One region of the Streptomyces kurssanovii genome, then DNA from elsewhere that is predicted to be linked to it. Evidence: riboswitches for the same ligand, from Rfam matches in the RefSeq annotation. Region 1 holds a riboswitch; the other holds the start of a gene.
The links. A riboswitch is a leader RNA that binds a small molecule or an ion and turns the genes downstream of it on or off. The one in region 1 is predicted to bind S-adenosylmethionine.
Positions count from the first base shown of each region.

Region 1 (7,050 bases):
CGCCGTCGTGCTGCTCTTCGCCCTCACCGTCTGGCCGCTGCTCGGCGTGCCCGTCCTTCTGGAGACCCAGCCATGAGCCGTACCCCCATCCGTATCGCCGTCGCACCCAGCGGTTTCAAGGAGTCCCTGACGGCCCGGGAGGCCGCGGAGTCGATCGCGGAAGGGCTGCGCAGGGTCGCGCCCGACGCCGAGATCGACCTCGTCCCGCTGGTCGACGGCGGCGAGGGCACGGCCGAGGCGCTGGCGGCGGCGACCGGCGGCCGGCTGGTGCGCCGCCGGGCCACGGGCCCGCTCGGCATTCCCGTACCGGCCCACTTCGCCCTGCTCGGCGACGGCACCGCGGTGGTCGAGATGGCCGCCGTCGCCGGGCTGGCCCTGGTGCCGCCGGACCGTCGGGACCCGGGCGGCACCACCACCTACGGTGTGGGCGAGCTGATCCGGGCGGCGCTGGACACCGGTGCCCGGCGGATCCTGGTCGGCTGCGGCGACTCGGGCACCTCCGACGGCGGGGCGGGCGCGCTCCAGGCCCTCGGCGTTCGGCTCCTGGACGACCAGGGGCATGAGCTGAGGCCGGGAGGAAGGGAGTTGACGCGTCTCGCGCGCATCGACGGCGCCGGCCTCGACCCGCGTACCGCCGCGGCCGAGATCCTGGTGGCCTGCAACCCCTACAACGTGCTGTGCGGCGAGCACGGCGTGGCCAGGGTCTTCGGCCCTCAGAAGGGCGCGAGCCCGGCGCAGGTCGAGGAGCTCTCGGCCGCGCTGGAACACTGGGCCACCCACCTCACCGCCGCCCTGCCGGCCACCGTCGACCTGCGGACCGCCCCCGGCACGGGCGCGTCGGGCGGGCTCGGCGCGGGGCTGGCCGCGCTCGGCGCGCGGCTGCTCCCCCGGTTCGACGTGCTGCTGGACCATGTCGACCTGGACGCCAGGCTGGCCCGCGCCGACCTGGTGATCACGGCGGAGGGGGCGCTCGACGGCCAGACCGTGCGGGGGAAGATCCCGGCCGAGGTGGCGCACCGTGCCAGGGCCGCCGGGGTGCCGGTGCTGGCTCTCGCCGGGACGCTCGGCCACGGCGTGCACGAGGTCAGGGCCGCGGGCGTGGACGCCTACGGGTCGATCGTGCCGGCGCCGGTTCCGCTGCCGGAAGCGCTGGACCGGGCCGGCGAGTTCCTCGCCGACGCGGCCGAACGCGCTCTGCGGATGGTGCTGCTGGGCACCCGGCTCGCGGCCTGAGTCAGCCGCGGTCGGGCACGCAACGCCCGTCCTCGGTGCGGTACTTCCACTGCGCGCCGTCGCGGACGAGCTCCCCCACGGCCCGCACGAACCTCTCCACGTGCTCGTCGGGGGTACCCGCACCGAAGCTGACCCGGATGGCGTTGAGCGACCTCTCCCCCGGCCCGGCCTCCGGGGCGCCGCACTCGCCGACGTCCTGCGGGTCGCTGCCGAGCAGGGTGCGCACCAGCGGGTGGGCGCAGAAGAGTCCGTCACGGACGCCGATGCCGTACTCGGCGGACAGGGCCGCGGCGAAGTGCGAGCTGTTCCAGCCGTCGACCACGAAGGAGAGGACACCGACGCGAGGGGCGTCGTCGCCGAACAGCGACAGCACCCGGACCTGCGGCACCTCGGCGAGCCCTTCGCGGACCTTCGCGATCAGGTGCTGCTCGCGGGCGACCAGCCGGTCGAAACCGGCCTCGGTGAGCGACTTGCAGGCGGCGGCGATCGAGTAGACGCCGATCACGTTGGGCGAGCCGGCCTCGTGCCGTGCGGCGGTGGTGTGCCACTCGACCTCCACCCCGCCGTCGGCACGGCGTGCGACGGTGCGCGAGGCGCCGCCGCCCGCGAGGTACGGCTCGGCCTCGCGCAGCCAGTCCGCCCGGCCGGCGAGCACACCGGAACCGAACGGCGCGTAGAGCTTGTGCCCGGAGAAGGCCACCCAGTCGACATCCAGCTCCTGGACGGACAGCGGGTGGTGGGGCGCGAGCTGGGCGGCGTCGAGCACGATACGGGCGCCGTGCGCGTGGGCCGCCGCGGCGAGTTCGCGCACCGGCCACAGCTCACCGGTCACGTTGGACGCGCCCGTCACACAGACCAGCGCCGGGCCGTGCGGGTCGCGGTGGGCGAGCGCGTGCTCCAGCGTCCGCACCGCCTGACCGGGCGTGCGGGGCGCGTCGAGGTACGTCACCCGGGCGTCCCTCCACGGCAGCAGCGAGGCATGGTGCTCGGTCTCGAAGACGAACACCTCGCATCCGTCGGGCAGCGCGGCGGCCAGCAGGTTCAGCGAGTCGGTCGTCGACCGGGTGAAGACCACCTCGTCGCCGTCGCGGCAGCCGAGGAACTCGTGCACCACGGCCCGGCTGTTCTCGAACAGGTCGGTGGACAGCTGGGACAGGTACCCGGCGCCCCGGTGCACGCTGCCGTAGTACGGGGCGTACGCGGCCACGTCGTCCCACACCCGCTGCAGCGCCGGGGCGCTCGCCGCGTAGTCGAGGGCGGCGTAGGTGACTTCGCCGCCGGTGACCAGCGGGACGGTGACGTCCCGGCCGAGGACCGGCAGCGGGGCACAGAGGGACGGGTCGGCGGCGTCGGCGACAGCGGTCTCGGCGGCGTTCGGGTACACGGACATGGCGGTATCTCCCAGCTGGGGCCCCCACCGAAGGCAGGGGGAGAAAGACGAATCGGCTTCAGAACCCGGATACGGGATCGCCTCGGCACACGGCGACGCCGTGCGGAGGGTGGTGAAGAAGGGGCGGAGACGCCCTATCGCATTCGCTTGCTCACGAGACTGCTCCCTTGAGGACCAGGACCCCAGGGACGCGGCGGTCGATGACGCCGCGGGGGTCCGCGCTTGCCACAGACCTCGCTGCCTGCGGCCTGGTCTTCACCCGGGGCACCCCGCCACGGACGGAGGGTTGCCGGACAGCGGGCCGGGGCCGTAATCGCTGTCACTCATGACCTTGGCCAGCATCCTGCCACACGTCGCGGCGGACGCAAGGGCGCGGTCCATCATCCGGACCGCGCCCCGGGCCGTGCTACGCGTTGCTGGCCTCGACCCAGCGCTCCAGCGCGGCCCTCGCCGCGCCGGAGTCGATCGACCGTGCCGCCCGTGCCACACCGGCCGCCAGCTGCTCGTTCAGCGTGCCGTCGGTCGGCTCCAGGGCCGCCAGCGCCGCCGCGGAGTTGAGCAGCACGGCGTCCCGTACGGGCCCGGTCTCGCCGCCCAGCAACCGGCGCGCCACGTCGGCGTTGTACGACGCGTCCGCGCCCCGCAGCGCCTCGACCGGGACCAGCTCGATGCCGATGTCCCGCGGATCGAAGGTCTCCTCGCGCACGGCGCCGTCCCGCACCACCCAGACATGGGAGGTCGAGGTGGTCGTCAGTTCGTCGAGCCCGTCGTCACCGCGGAAGACCAGTGCGGAGGAGCCGCGCTCCGCCAGCACCCCGGCCATGATCGGCGCCATCCGGGCGTCGGCGACGCCGGTCGCCTGCGCGGTCACCTTCGCCGGGTTGGTGAGCGGGCCGAGGAAGTTGAAGACCGTCCGGATGCCCAGTTCCTTGCGGGCCATGGCGACGTGCCGCAGCGCCGGGTGGAACTTCACGGCGAAGCAGAAGGTGATGCCGGCCTCGGCCGCGACCTCGGCCACCCGCCGCGGGGTCAGCTCCAGATTGACGCCGAGCTTCTCCAGGACGTCGGAGGCGCCGCTCGCGGAGGAGGCGGCGCGGTTGCCGTGCTTGACCACCTTCGCGCCCGTACCGGCGACGACGATCGCGGACATGGTGGAGATGTTGACGGTCTTGGCGCCGTCGCCGCCGGTGCCGACGATGTCGACACCTCCCCCGGGCACCTCGATCAGGTTGGCGTGGCGGTACATCGTCCGCACCAGACCGGTGATCTCCTCCACCGTCTCGCCCTTCGCGCGCAGGGCGACCGCGAAGCCGGCGATCTGCGCGTCGGTGGCCTCGCCGCTGAGGATCCGGTCCATGGCCCACGCCGTCGCGTCCGCGCTCTGGTCGCGGTTCTCGAGGAGGGCGTTCAGCACGCTCGGCCAGGAGTGGGCCGCCACGCTGTCGCCGCCTACTGGGGTCACAACGTTCATGGTCCGCTCCAGGGTCCACAAGCCGACAGGGGTGGATACCACCCTATCCAGCCCCGGGCACGGCGAAGGGCCCCGTCCATCGAGTGGACGGGGCCCTTCGCTGTGGCGACGGGTCTGCCGGACGTGTCCGTCGGACGATCAGTGGTGGCCGTGGCCGCTCGTGATCTCCTTGTACTCGTCCGCGGTGGCCTTGTCGATCTGGTTGTGCTCGCCGTAGTAGCTCTTGCTGAGCCTGGCGCGCAGCCTCTCCGTGAGCTTCACCTTGCGGCGGACGCCGTTCTCGTCGACGGTCGGGCCGATCTCCGCGGGCTTGTACTGCTCGTGCGCGGTGAGCTTGTACAGGTCGCCCTGTGCCAGCGGCTCGTGCACCTCGACGAACTCACCGTGCGGCAGGCGCTTGATGATGCCGGACTCGCGTCCGTGCAGCACCTTGTCCTTGTCGCGCCGCTGCAGACCCAGGCAGATCCGCTTGGTGATGATGAACGCGAGGACCGGTCCGACGAAGTACGTGATGCGCACGAACCAGGTGATCGCGTTGATCGACAGGTGGAAGTGCGTCGCGAAGATGTCGTTTCCGCCACCCAGCAGCATGATCACGTAGCCGGTGACCCAGGCGACACCCAGCGCGGTCCGCGTCGGAGCGTTGCGCGGACGGTCCAGGATGTGGTGCTCGCGCTTGTCGCCCGTGATCCACGACTCGATGAACGGGTAGACCGCGAGCACCGCGAGGACGACACCGAAGAGGACCAGCGGGACGAACACACCGAGGACCAGCGTGTGGCCCCACAGGTTGATCTCCCAGCCGGGCATCACTCGGACGAGGCCCTCGGCGAAGCCCATGTACCAGTCGGGCTGGGCGCCGGTGGACACATGGTCCGGACGGTACGGACCGAGCGCCCACACCGGGTTGATCGTGAACATGCCCGCGATCAGCGCGATGACACCGAAGACCAGGAAGAAGAAGCCGCCGGCCTTGGCCATGTACACCGGGAGCAGCGGCATGCCGACGACGTTCTTGTTCGTACGGCCGGGACCCGCGAACTGGGTGTGCTTGTGGTAGAAGACCAGGATCAGGTGGGCCACCACGAGCCCGAGCATGATGCCCGGCAGCAGCAGGATGTGGATCGAGTAGAACCGCGCCACCATGTCGTGGCCCGGGAACTCCCCGCCGAACAGGAACATCGACAGGTAGGTGCCGACGATCGGCGTCGCCAGGATCGCGCCCTGCGTGAAGCGGACACCGGTGCCGGAGAGCAGGTCGTCCGGGAGCGAGTAACCGGTGAAACCGGTGAACATGCCGAGGACGAACAGCAGGAAGCCGAACAGCCAGTTGATCTCACGCGGCTTGCGGAACGCGCCCGTGAAGAACACGCGCATCATGTGCACGAACATCGCGGCGAGGAAGATCAGCGCGGCCCAGTGGTGGATCTGCCGGATCAGCAGACCACCGCGGACGTCGAAGCTGATGTCCAGGGTCGAGGCGTACGCCTCGGTCATCCGGATGCCCTGCATCGGCACGTACGAGCCGTGGTACTCGATCTCGTTCATGCTCGGGTGGAAGAACAGCGTCAGGTACACACCCGTGAGGATGATGATGATGAAGCTGTAGAGCGCGATCTCACCGAGCATGAAGGACCAGTGGTCCGGGAAGATCTTGCGCATGTTGGCCTTGGCCAACGAGTAGATCCCGAGCCTGCCGTCCGCCCAGTCGGCCACCCGCTCGCCGGCGGGCGCCTTCTTCTTCGTATCCGTTGCAGTGCTCATCCGCGCTCCCAGAAGGCAGGACCGACGGGCTCTTCGAAGTCGCCGAGCGCCTCGAGGTTGCCCTCGGCGTTCACACCGATCCGCAGCTGCGGAAGCGGGTGACCGGCCGGACCGAAGATGACGCGGGCGCCGTCGGAGAGGTCGAAGGTGGACTGGTGGCACGGGCAGAGGACGTGGTGCGTCTGCTGCTCGTACAGGCTGATCGGGCAACCGACGTGCGTGCAGATCTTCGAGTAGGCCACGATGCCGTCGTGGGACCACTCGAGCTCACGCTTGTCCTTGATGTCCTCCGGCTGGAGCCGGACGATCATCACGGCCGCCTTGGCGATCTCGGTGTTGAAGTTGTGGTCGCTCTCCTTCAGGCCCTCGGGCATGACGAAGGTCAGCGAACCCACCGATACGTCCTCGGGACGCAGCGGCTCGTTGGTGTTCATGTTGATGAGCTGCTTGCCCTTGGCCCACAGCGTCTTGCGGAGCTTGTCCTCGGGCAGCGGGCCGAGCTCGCGCAGCAGGACCACACCGGAGAGCGGCACCATGGCCAGCGCGCCGAACATGGTGTTGCGGATCAGCTTGCGCCGTCCGATCGCGGACTCCCGGGCACCGTCCGCGAAGTCGGCCATGACCTTGGCCTTGACCTCGGGCTCGGCCTCGATCGCGTGCCGGTCGTCGGCGACCTCCACGTCGGACATCAGGGTGCGCGCCCAGTGGACGGCGCCCGCGCCGATGCAGAAGAGCGCCAGGCCCAGCGTCACACCCAGCGAGAAGTTCAGCGCGCTGATGTGCCCGAACGGCCAGATGTAGACGATCTTGTCGACCGGGAAGATCACGAAGGCGGCGATGAAGCCGATCGTGGCCAGCATCGACAGCGTGAACATGAAGGCGACGGCGCGCTCCGAGCGCTTGGCGGCCCGCTCGTCGATGTCCTGGATGCGCGGCTTGTGGGCCGGCAGTCCCGGGTCGGCGAACGGATCGTCGTGGCGCTCCGCGACGGTGGTGCTGCCACCGTGGGCCGCGTCGTGCGCGGCGCCCTGCTCTGCGGGCAGGTTCTCTTCTGGAATGTCTTGGCTACTCATGACTTCTTGGCCTTAGCGGTGTGGGCCGCGACCCAGATGGCAACAGCGATCAGCGAACCGAGACCGAAGATCCAGCCGAACAGACCCTCACTGACGGGGCCCAGGCCACCCAGCGCGAA
Region 1 is NZ_JBFAQK010000052.1:38,980-46,029, forward strand. Features, by position in the region: gene AB0K36_RS27235 (SLC13 family permease) at 1-76, shown strand, start outside; gene AB0K36_RS27240 (glycerate kinase family protein) at 73-1,233, shown strand; gene AB0K36_RS27245 (aminotransferase class V-fold PLP-dependent enzyme) at 1,235-2,623, opposite strand; SAM riboswitch class IV at 2,837-2,954, opposite strand; gene trpD (anthranilate phosphoribosyltransferase) at 3,030-4,094, opposite strand; gene qcrB (cytochrome bc1 complex cytochrome b subunit) at 4,233-5,858, opposite strand; gene qcrA (cytochrome bc1 complex Rieske iron-sulfur subunit) at 5,855-6,931, opposite strand; gene qcrC (cytochrome bc1 complex diheme cytochrome c subunit) at 6,928-7,050, opposite strand, start outside.

Region 2 (7,050 bases), on a different contig from region 1:
GTGCGTACGGCCCCGCGCAGGTCAGTGGTCACGGCGGCGGCCGCGGGTGGCGGCCACGGCGACGATGCCCGCCGCCGTCAGGCTCAGCGCGACGCCGCCCAGCAGCCACAGCTGCTCCGCCGTGCCGCCGGTGCGGGCCATCTCCACGTGACGGACCGGTTCCCCGCCGTGGAGGCCCTCGGCCCCGCCCGCGGCCCCCTCCGGGCCGCCCGCGTCCCGGGCCGCGGCGTCCGCGTCCGCGGCCCCGCCGTCCGTGCGCTGCCCGGAGGCGTCCGGGGCGGCCCGGTGCGCCGGCCGCTCACCGGGGAGCGTTCCCGGCGCCGCCGGCCCGGTCGGCACCGCCACCGCGGGGACGGCCGGTCCGAACGCCGCGGCGGCGGTGACCGCCAGGGTGCCGAGGAGCCGGGTCAGCCGTTCCGTGCCGCCGGAGGGCGTCTGCTTGCGGTGCCTGCCGCGACTGCCCGGGGATCCGGGGAACGACAGAACAAGAAATCCCATAAGTCCCATACATGGGAAATGTAGGCAAAATGACCGGTGAGTCCTGCTTATGCGGCGCGACGCGCCGCGTACTCACCGATCTCGAGCATCGGCGGGCGCTCCTCCGTGTCCACCGGGTGCGTCCGCGGTACGAACCCGTTCCCCACCCGCTCGAACTGCGTGATCGACGGGCGCACCAAGTGCGGGCGGGACAGCCTCAGTTGGGCCGTGCGATAGATCGTCGCGGCCATTCTGCCGAGCGCCTGCCCGTCCTGGTGGCGGTGCTTGCGGGTGCCGACGTCGACCTGGGCCAGCGCGTCCAGGCCCACCAGGTTCAGCGAGTCGACCAGCAGGCCGAGCTCCACGCCGTACCCGACGGGGAAGGGCAGCCGCTCCAGGAGCGAGCGCCGTGCCGCGTACTCGCCGCCCAGCGGCTGCACGAACCCGGCGAGCTGCGGCCAGTGCAGGTTGAGCAGCGGCCTGGCCACCAGCTCGGTCACCCGGCCGCCCTGGGCCGGTGTGCCGTCGGGGCCGGGCGCGGCGCCCCCGCCCAGCGGGCGGTCGTACATGGCCTTGACGAACTGGACGTCGGGCTCGGTCAGCAGCGGGCCGACGATGCCGGAGACGAAGTCCGCGGAGAATTCGCGCAGGTCCGCGTCGCAGAAGCAGACGATGTCACCCCCCGTCGCCATCAGCGAGCGCCACAGCACCTCGCCCTTGCCGGCCACCGCGGGCAGGCCGGGCAGTATCGCGTCACGGTGCACCACCCGGGCCCCGGCGGCCGCGGCCACCTCCGACGTGCGGTCGGTCGAGGCCGAGTCGATGACGACCAGCTCGTCGACGAGCGGGGTGTTCTCCATCAGCTCCCGGCGGATGATCGTGACGATCTCTCCGACCGTCGCTTCCTCGTTCAGCGCGGGGAGCACGACGCTGACGGTCGTGCCCTGCCTGACCTTGGCGGACATCAGCCTCTCGAGGGAGCGGTCGGACGCGGACCAGGAGCGCCGGCTCAGCCAGCGGGCCACCTCATCGAGCACTTCGCGTCTCCCTTGACAGTCGATCGACAGTCGGTCGTGTGATCCATCTCGCGGGTCGGACGACTATCTCAAGCGTCCGGGGCTTCGGTTACAGTCTTGAGCAACGCGAAGGACCCTCGCATCTCGGGGGGTCCCAGCACACAAACGCCCGGACCGCACGTCCGGAGCCATACCGCTCATCCAGAGGGGCAGAGGGAACGGCCCGTTGAAGCCCCGGCAACCCTCCCGCCGACCGCGAGGTCACGGTGGGGAAGGTGCCAATTCCGTCTCGTGGCGAAGTGCGTCACGAGGAAGATGAGGAGAAAGGGCCTCGCCATCATGGCTGCGCAGACCGTCGCAAGCACCAGCACCAGCACCTCCGCCACCGCGTCCACCTCCGTGGACCTCGGCCCCGCCGCCGCACTCTCGTGCCGCGAGTGCGGACAGCGTTTCGAACTCGGTCCCATCTTCGCCTGCGCCGAGTGTTTCGGGCCGCTCGAAGTCGCCTACGACCTGCCGAGCGGCAGCCCCGAAGAGCTCCGGAAGCGGATCGAGGCGGGCCCGGCCAACATCTGGCGCTACGCCCCGCTGCTGCCCGTCCCGGCCGACGTGGCCGACAAGCCGAACCTGAACCCGGGCTGGACCAAGCTGGTCAAGGCCGACAACCTCGCCCGCGAACTGGGCGTCACCGGCGGCCTTTTCATCAAGGACGACTCCGGCAACCCGACGCACTCCTTCAAGGACCGGGTCGTCGCCCAGGCCCTCGAGGCCGCCCGTGCCTTCGGCTTCACCACCCTGTCCTGCTCCTCCACGGGCAACCTCGCGGGCGCGGTCGGCGCCGCCGCCGCGCGGGCCGGTTTCCGCTCCTGCGTGTTCATCCCCCACGACCTCGAGCAGGGCAAGGTCGTCATGGCCGCGGTGTACGGCGGCGAGCTCGTCGGCATCGAGGGCAACTACGACGACGTGAACCGCTTCTGCTCCGAGCTCATCGGCGACCCGCTGGGCGAGGGCTGGGGCTTCGTCAACGTCAACCTCCGCCCGTACTACGCGGAGGGCTCCAAGACCCTCGCGTACGAGATCTGCGAGCAGCTCGGCTGGCGGCTGCCGGACCAGCTGGTCGTCCCGATCGCCTCCGGCTCCCAGCTCACGAAGATCGACAAGGGTCTTCAGGAGCTGATCAAGCTCGGGCTCGTCGAGGACAAGCCGTACAAGATCTTCGGCGCCCAGGCCGAGGGCTGTTCGCCGGTGTCGACCGCCTTCAAGGCCGGTCACGACGTCGTGCGGCCCCAGAAGCCGAACACCATCGCCAAGTCCCTCGCCATCGGCAACCCGGCCGACGGCCCGTACGTGCTGGACATCGCGCGTCGCACGGGCGGAGCCGTCGAGGACGTGAACGACGAGCAGGTCGTCGACGCGATCAAGCTGCTGGCCCGCACCGAGGGCATCTTCGCCGAGACGGCCGGTGGCGTGACGGTGGGTGTGACGAAGAAGCTGATCGAGGCGGGCCTGCTCGACCCGGCGCTCACCACCGTCGTGCTCAACACCGGCGACGGTCTCAAGACCCTCGACGCCGTCGCGGAGACCTCGCAGGCGACCGCCGTCATCCGCCCGAGCCTGGCCGCGTTCCGCGACGCGGGCCTGGCCGCCCACTGAGAACCTTGCTCCGCACTGCCACGCCGTACTCCGCCGAGAGGTGACGAACATGAGCGTCAACGTCCGCATCCCCACCATCCTCCGTACGTACACGGGCGGCCGGGCCGAGGTCCCGGCGGAGGGCGCGACCCTCGCCGAGGTCATCGCGGACCTGGAGAAGAACCACACGGGCATCGCCGCCCGTGTCCTGGACGACCAGGGCAAGCTGCGCCGGTTCGTCAACGTGTACGTGAACGACGACGATGTCCGTTTCGAGCAGGGCCTCGAGACGGCCACGCCGGACGGTGCGGGCGTGTCGATCATCCCCGCCGTCGCCGGCGGCTGACGGTATCGGGGGAGCGGACGCCAAGCTTTCCCCAGGGATTTACCCGCAGTTACTGAATTGCCCCCTCCGCCAGAGAAGCGGAGGGGGCAATTCTGCATGGTTGAGCGCGGTAGAGTTTGGGAAGCCCCCTTCGCCGGCCGCTCGAGAATGCCTTCAAGTTCCGCAAGAATGCGGCCAAACCATGCGATCGAATTGCCACTTAGGCGTTATTTGCCGGGCCCGACTTGCCCCGGAATTCCATGAATTGACACGGATCGGTCGTTCGGTCCTGCCCAGATTTCTCGTCCGATTGACCTGTTGCAGAGGGCAGTTGGGCAGATACATTCAGCCGCGGTCGACGCGTTCCGGCGCACACCCCTCCTGCTGGGGTGGAGGTCTGACCCGGGTCCGCGAAGTGCGGTCCTGCGCAAGGGCCAGTAATAGGGGAGTTAGGCATGGCTCAGGGCACCGTCAAGTGGTTCAACGCGGAGAAGGGGTACGGCTTCATCGCGGTCGACGGTGGTGCGGATGTTTTCGTCCACTACAGCGCGATCCAGATGGACGGATACCGCACCCTTGAAGAAGGTCAGCGAGTCGAATTCGAGATCTCGCAGGGCCAGAAGGGTCCGCAGGCGGACATGGTCAAGCTCGCCGTCTGATCCAACTGATCGAGGCGCGATCGGCCACCGACGCACTCACGCATGAGGGGCTCGCCTCCCGGCCACCGGGAAGCGGGCCCCTCACGCGTGTCCGGACACCGCCGCGGCCGCCGAGCCTTCATCGGAGGCGCGCGTGCGTCCACCCTCCCCCAGAGCTTCGCCCGGGTGGTGTCCCCACCGACCGCCGGCCCTCATGGAGCCTTCGAAGGCGCTTGCACTCTCAGGGGTCGAGTGCTAATCATTGGCGTTAGCACTCTCCCAGTGAGAGTGACAGAACTTGGATCGGGTCGGTGAGGTCCGTGAGCCTGGTGGGGCAAGGAACCACAAGGCGCGCAGGCCGTCCGTCGCGGGCGCCGGATGCGATCCGAAGCAATCCACCCCAGTCCGGGAGGACCACTTCACATGGCCAAGATCATCGCGTTCGACGAGGAGGCACGGCGCGGTCTCGAGCGCGGGATGAACCAGCTCGCCGACGCCGTCAAGGTCACCCTTGGCCCCAAGGGTCGCAACGTCGTCCTCGAGAAGAAGTGGGGCGCCCCCACGATCACCAACGATGGTGTTTCCATCGCCAAGGAGATCGAGCTCGAGGACCCGTACGAGAAGATCGGCGCCGAGCTGGTCAAGGAAGTCGCCAAGAAGACGGACGACGTCGCCGGTGACGGTACGACCACCGCGACCGTCCTCGCCCAGGCGCTCGTCCGTGAGGGCCTGCGCAACGTGGCCGCCGGCGCCAACCCGATGGCCCTGAAGCGCGGCATCGAGAAGGCCGTCGAGGCCGTCTCCGGCGCCCTGCTCGAGCAGGCCAAGGACGTGGAGACCAAGGAGCAGATCGCCTCCACCGCCTCCATCTCCGCCGCTGATGTCCAGATCGGTGAGCTCATCGCCGAGGCCATGGACAAGGTCGGCAAGGAAGGCGTCATCACCGTCGAGGAGTCCCAGACCTTCGGTCTGGAGCTCGAGCTCACCGAGGGTATGCGCTTCGACAAGGGCTACATCTCGGCGTACTTCGCCACCGACATGGAGCGTATGGAGGCGTCCCTGGACGACCCGTACATCCTGATCGTCAACTCCAAGGTCGGCAACGTGAAGGACCTCCTTCCGCTGCTGGAGAAGGTCATGCAGTCCGGCAAGCCGCTGCTGATCATCGCCGAGGACGTCGAGGGTGAGGCCCTGTCGACCCTGGTCGTCAACAAGATCCGCGGCACCTTCAAGTCCGTCGCCGTCAAGGCCCCGGGCTTCGGCGACCGCCGCAAGGCCATGCTGAACGACATCGCCATCCTCACGGGCGGCACGGTCATCTCCGAGGAGGTCGGCCTCAAGCTCGAGAACGCCGGCCTGGACCTGCTGGGCCGCGCCCGCAAGGTCGTCATCACCAAGGACGAGACCACGATCGTCGACGGTGCCGGTGACAGCGACCAGGTCCAGGGTCGCGTCAACCAGATCCGTGCCGAGATCGAGAACAGCGACTCGGACTACGACCGCGAGAAGCTCCAGGAGCGCCTCGCGAAGCTGGCCGGCGGCGTGGCCGTCATCAAGGCCGGCGCGGCGACCGAGGTCGAGCTCAAGGAGCGCAAGCACCGCATCGAGGACGCCGTTCGCAACGCGAAGGCGGCCGTCGAGGAGGGCATCGTCGCCGGTGGTGGCGTGGCCCTGCTCCAGGCCTCCTCGGTCTTCGAGAAGCTCGAGCTCCAGGGCGACGAGGCGACCGGCGCCAACGCCGTGAAGCTCGCGCTGGAGGCCCCGCTCAAGCAGATCGCCGTCAACGGTGGTCTCGAGGGTGGCGTCATCGTCGAGAAGGTGCGCAACCTGCCCGTCGGCCACGGCCTGAACGCCGCGACCGGTGAGTACGTCGACATGATCGCCGAGGGCATCATCGACCCCGCGAAGGTGACCCGCTCTGCTCTGCAGAACGCGGCCTCCATCGCGGCGCTGTTCCTGACCACCGAGGCCGTCATCGCCGACAAGCCGGAGAAGGCCGCCGCGGCCGCTCCGGGCGGCATGCCGGGCGGTGACATGGACTTCTGATCCGCTCGCGGATCGGCGGACCGGTTTCACACCGAGGGCGGCACCCCTGCACGGGGGTGCCGCCCTCGGGCGTTCCCCGGCGGCGCACGGGGCACGACGTACGCCCGCGCCCGGGCGCGGACGTGGGCCCGGAGTCCGCCCCTGGGGGTGACCGGCTCGAGGTGGGGCAAACCCCCTGCCGGATACGGCAGTTGGTCCCGTGGGGCCGGGAGCGTAAATCCGGGAGGGTCGTGCCATGGCAATCACCCGAACGTTCCGGCTCCGTCCCGCCGTCACCGTCGCGTTGACGCTGCCCGCCCTCGCGACCACGCTGGTCGCCCTCCCCGCGCCGTCCGCGGAGGCGACCGGCCGTCCCGTGTCGACCGTCCGGTGGGGCCCCTGCCCCGGGACCGGGCTGGACCCGCGGCAGGAGTGCGGGACCGTGTCCGTGCCGCTGGACCACGCCGAGCCGCGCGGCCCGCACATCGCGCTCGCCGTGTCCCGGCTGCGCAGCGAGAAGCCCGAGGCCCGGCGCGGCACCCTGCTGATCATCCCGGGCGGACCGGGCAACCCCGGTCTGCACGAGCCCTCACGGCGGGGGAAGGCCCTGCCGCAGTCGGTGCGCGACGCGTACGACGTCGTCAGCTTCGACCCGCGCGGCGTCGGGCGGTCCGCACCCGTCAGCTGCGACCTCCCGCACGAGGACCTCGCCATGGAGCGCCTGCGCCCCTGGCCGGCCCCCGACGGCTCCGTCGACCACAACGTCGCCGCCGGCCGCCGCCTCGCCGACGCCTGTGCCGAGAACGGCGGCGAGGTCCTGCGTACCGTCAGCACCCGCAACGAGGCGCGCGACATCGACCGTATCCGCGAGGCGCTCGGAGAGCGGAAACTGTCCGCGTGGGGCGTCTCCTACGGCACCTACGCCGGTGCCGCCTAC
Region 2 is NZ_JBFAQK010000008.1:115,904-122,953, forward strand. Features, by position in the region: gene AB0K36_RS09265 (hypothetical protein) at 22-507, opposite strand; gene AB0K36_RS09270 (glucosyl-3-phosphoglycerate synthase) at 546-1,514, opposite strand; SAM riboswitch class I at 1,688-1,815, shown strand; gene thrC (threonine synthase) at 1,833-3,146, shown strand; gene AB0K36_RS09280 (MoaD/ThiS family protein) at 3,196-3,471, shown strand; gene AB0K36_RS09285 (cold-shock protein) at 3,906-4,109, shown strand; gene groL (chaperonin GroEL) at 4,512-6,134, shown strand; gene AB0K36_RS09295 (alpha/beta hydrolase) at 6,370-7,050, shown strand, end outside.
Region 2: it holds a riboswitch for S-adenosylmethionine, as region 1 does, so the genes downstream of both, thrC (threonine synthase) here and AB0K36_RS27245 (aminotransferase class V-fold PLP-dependent enzyme) in region 1, are expected to answer to the same signal.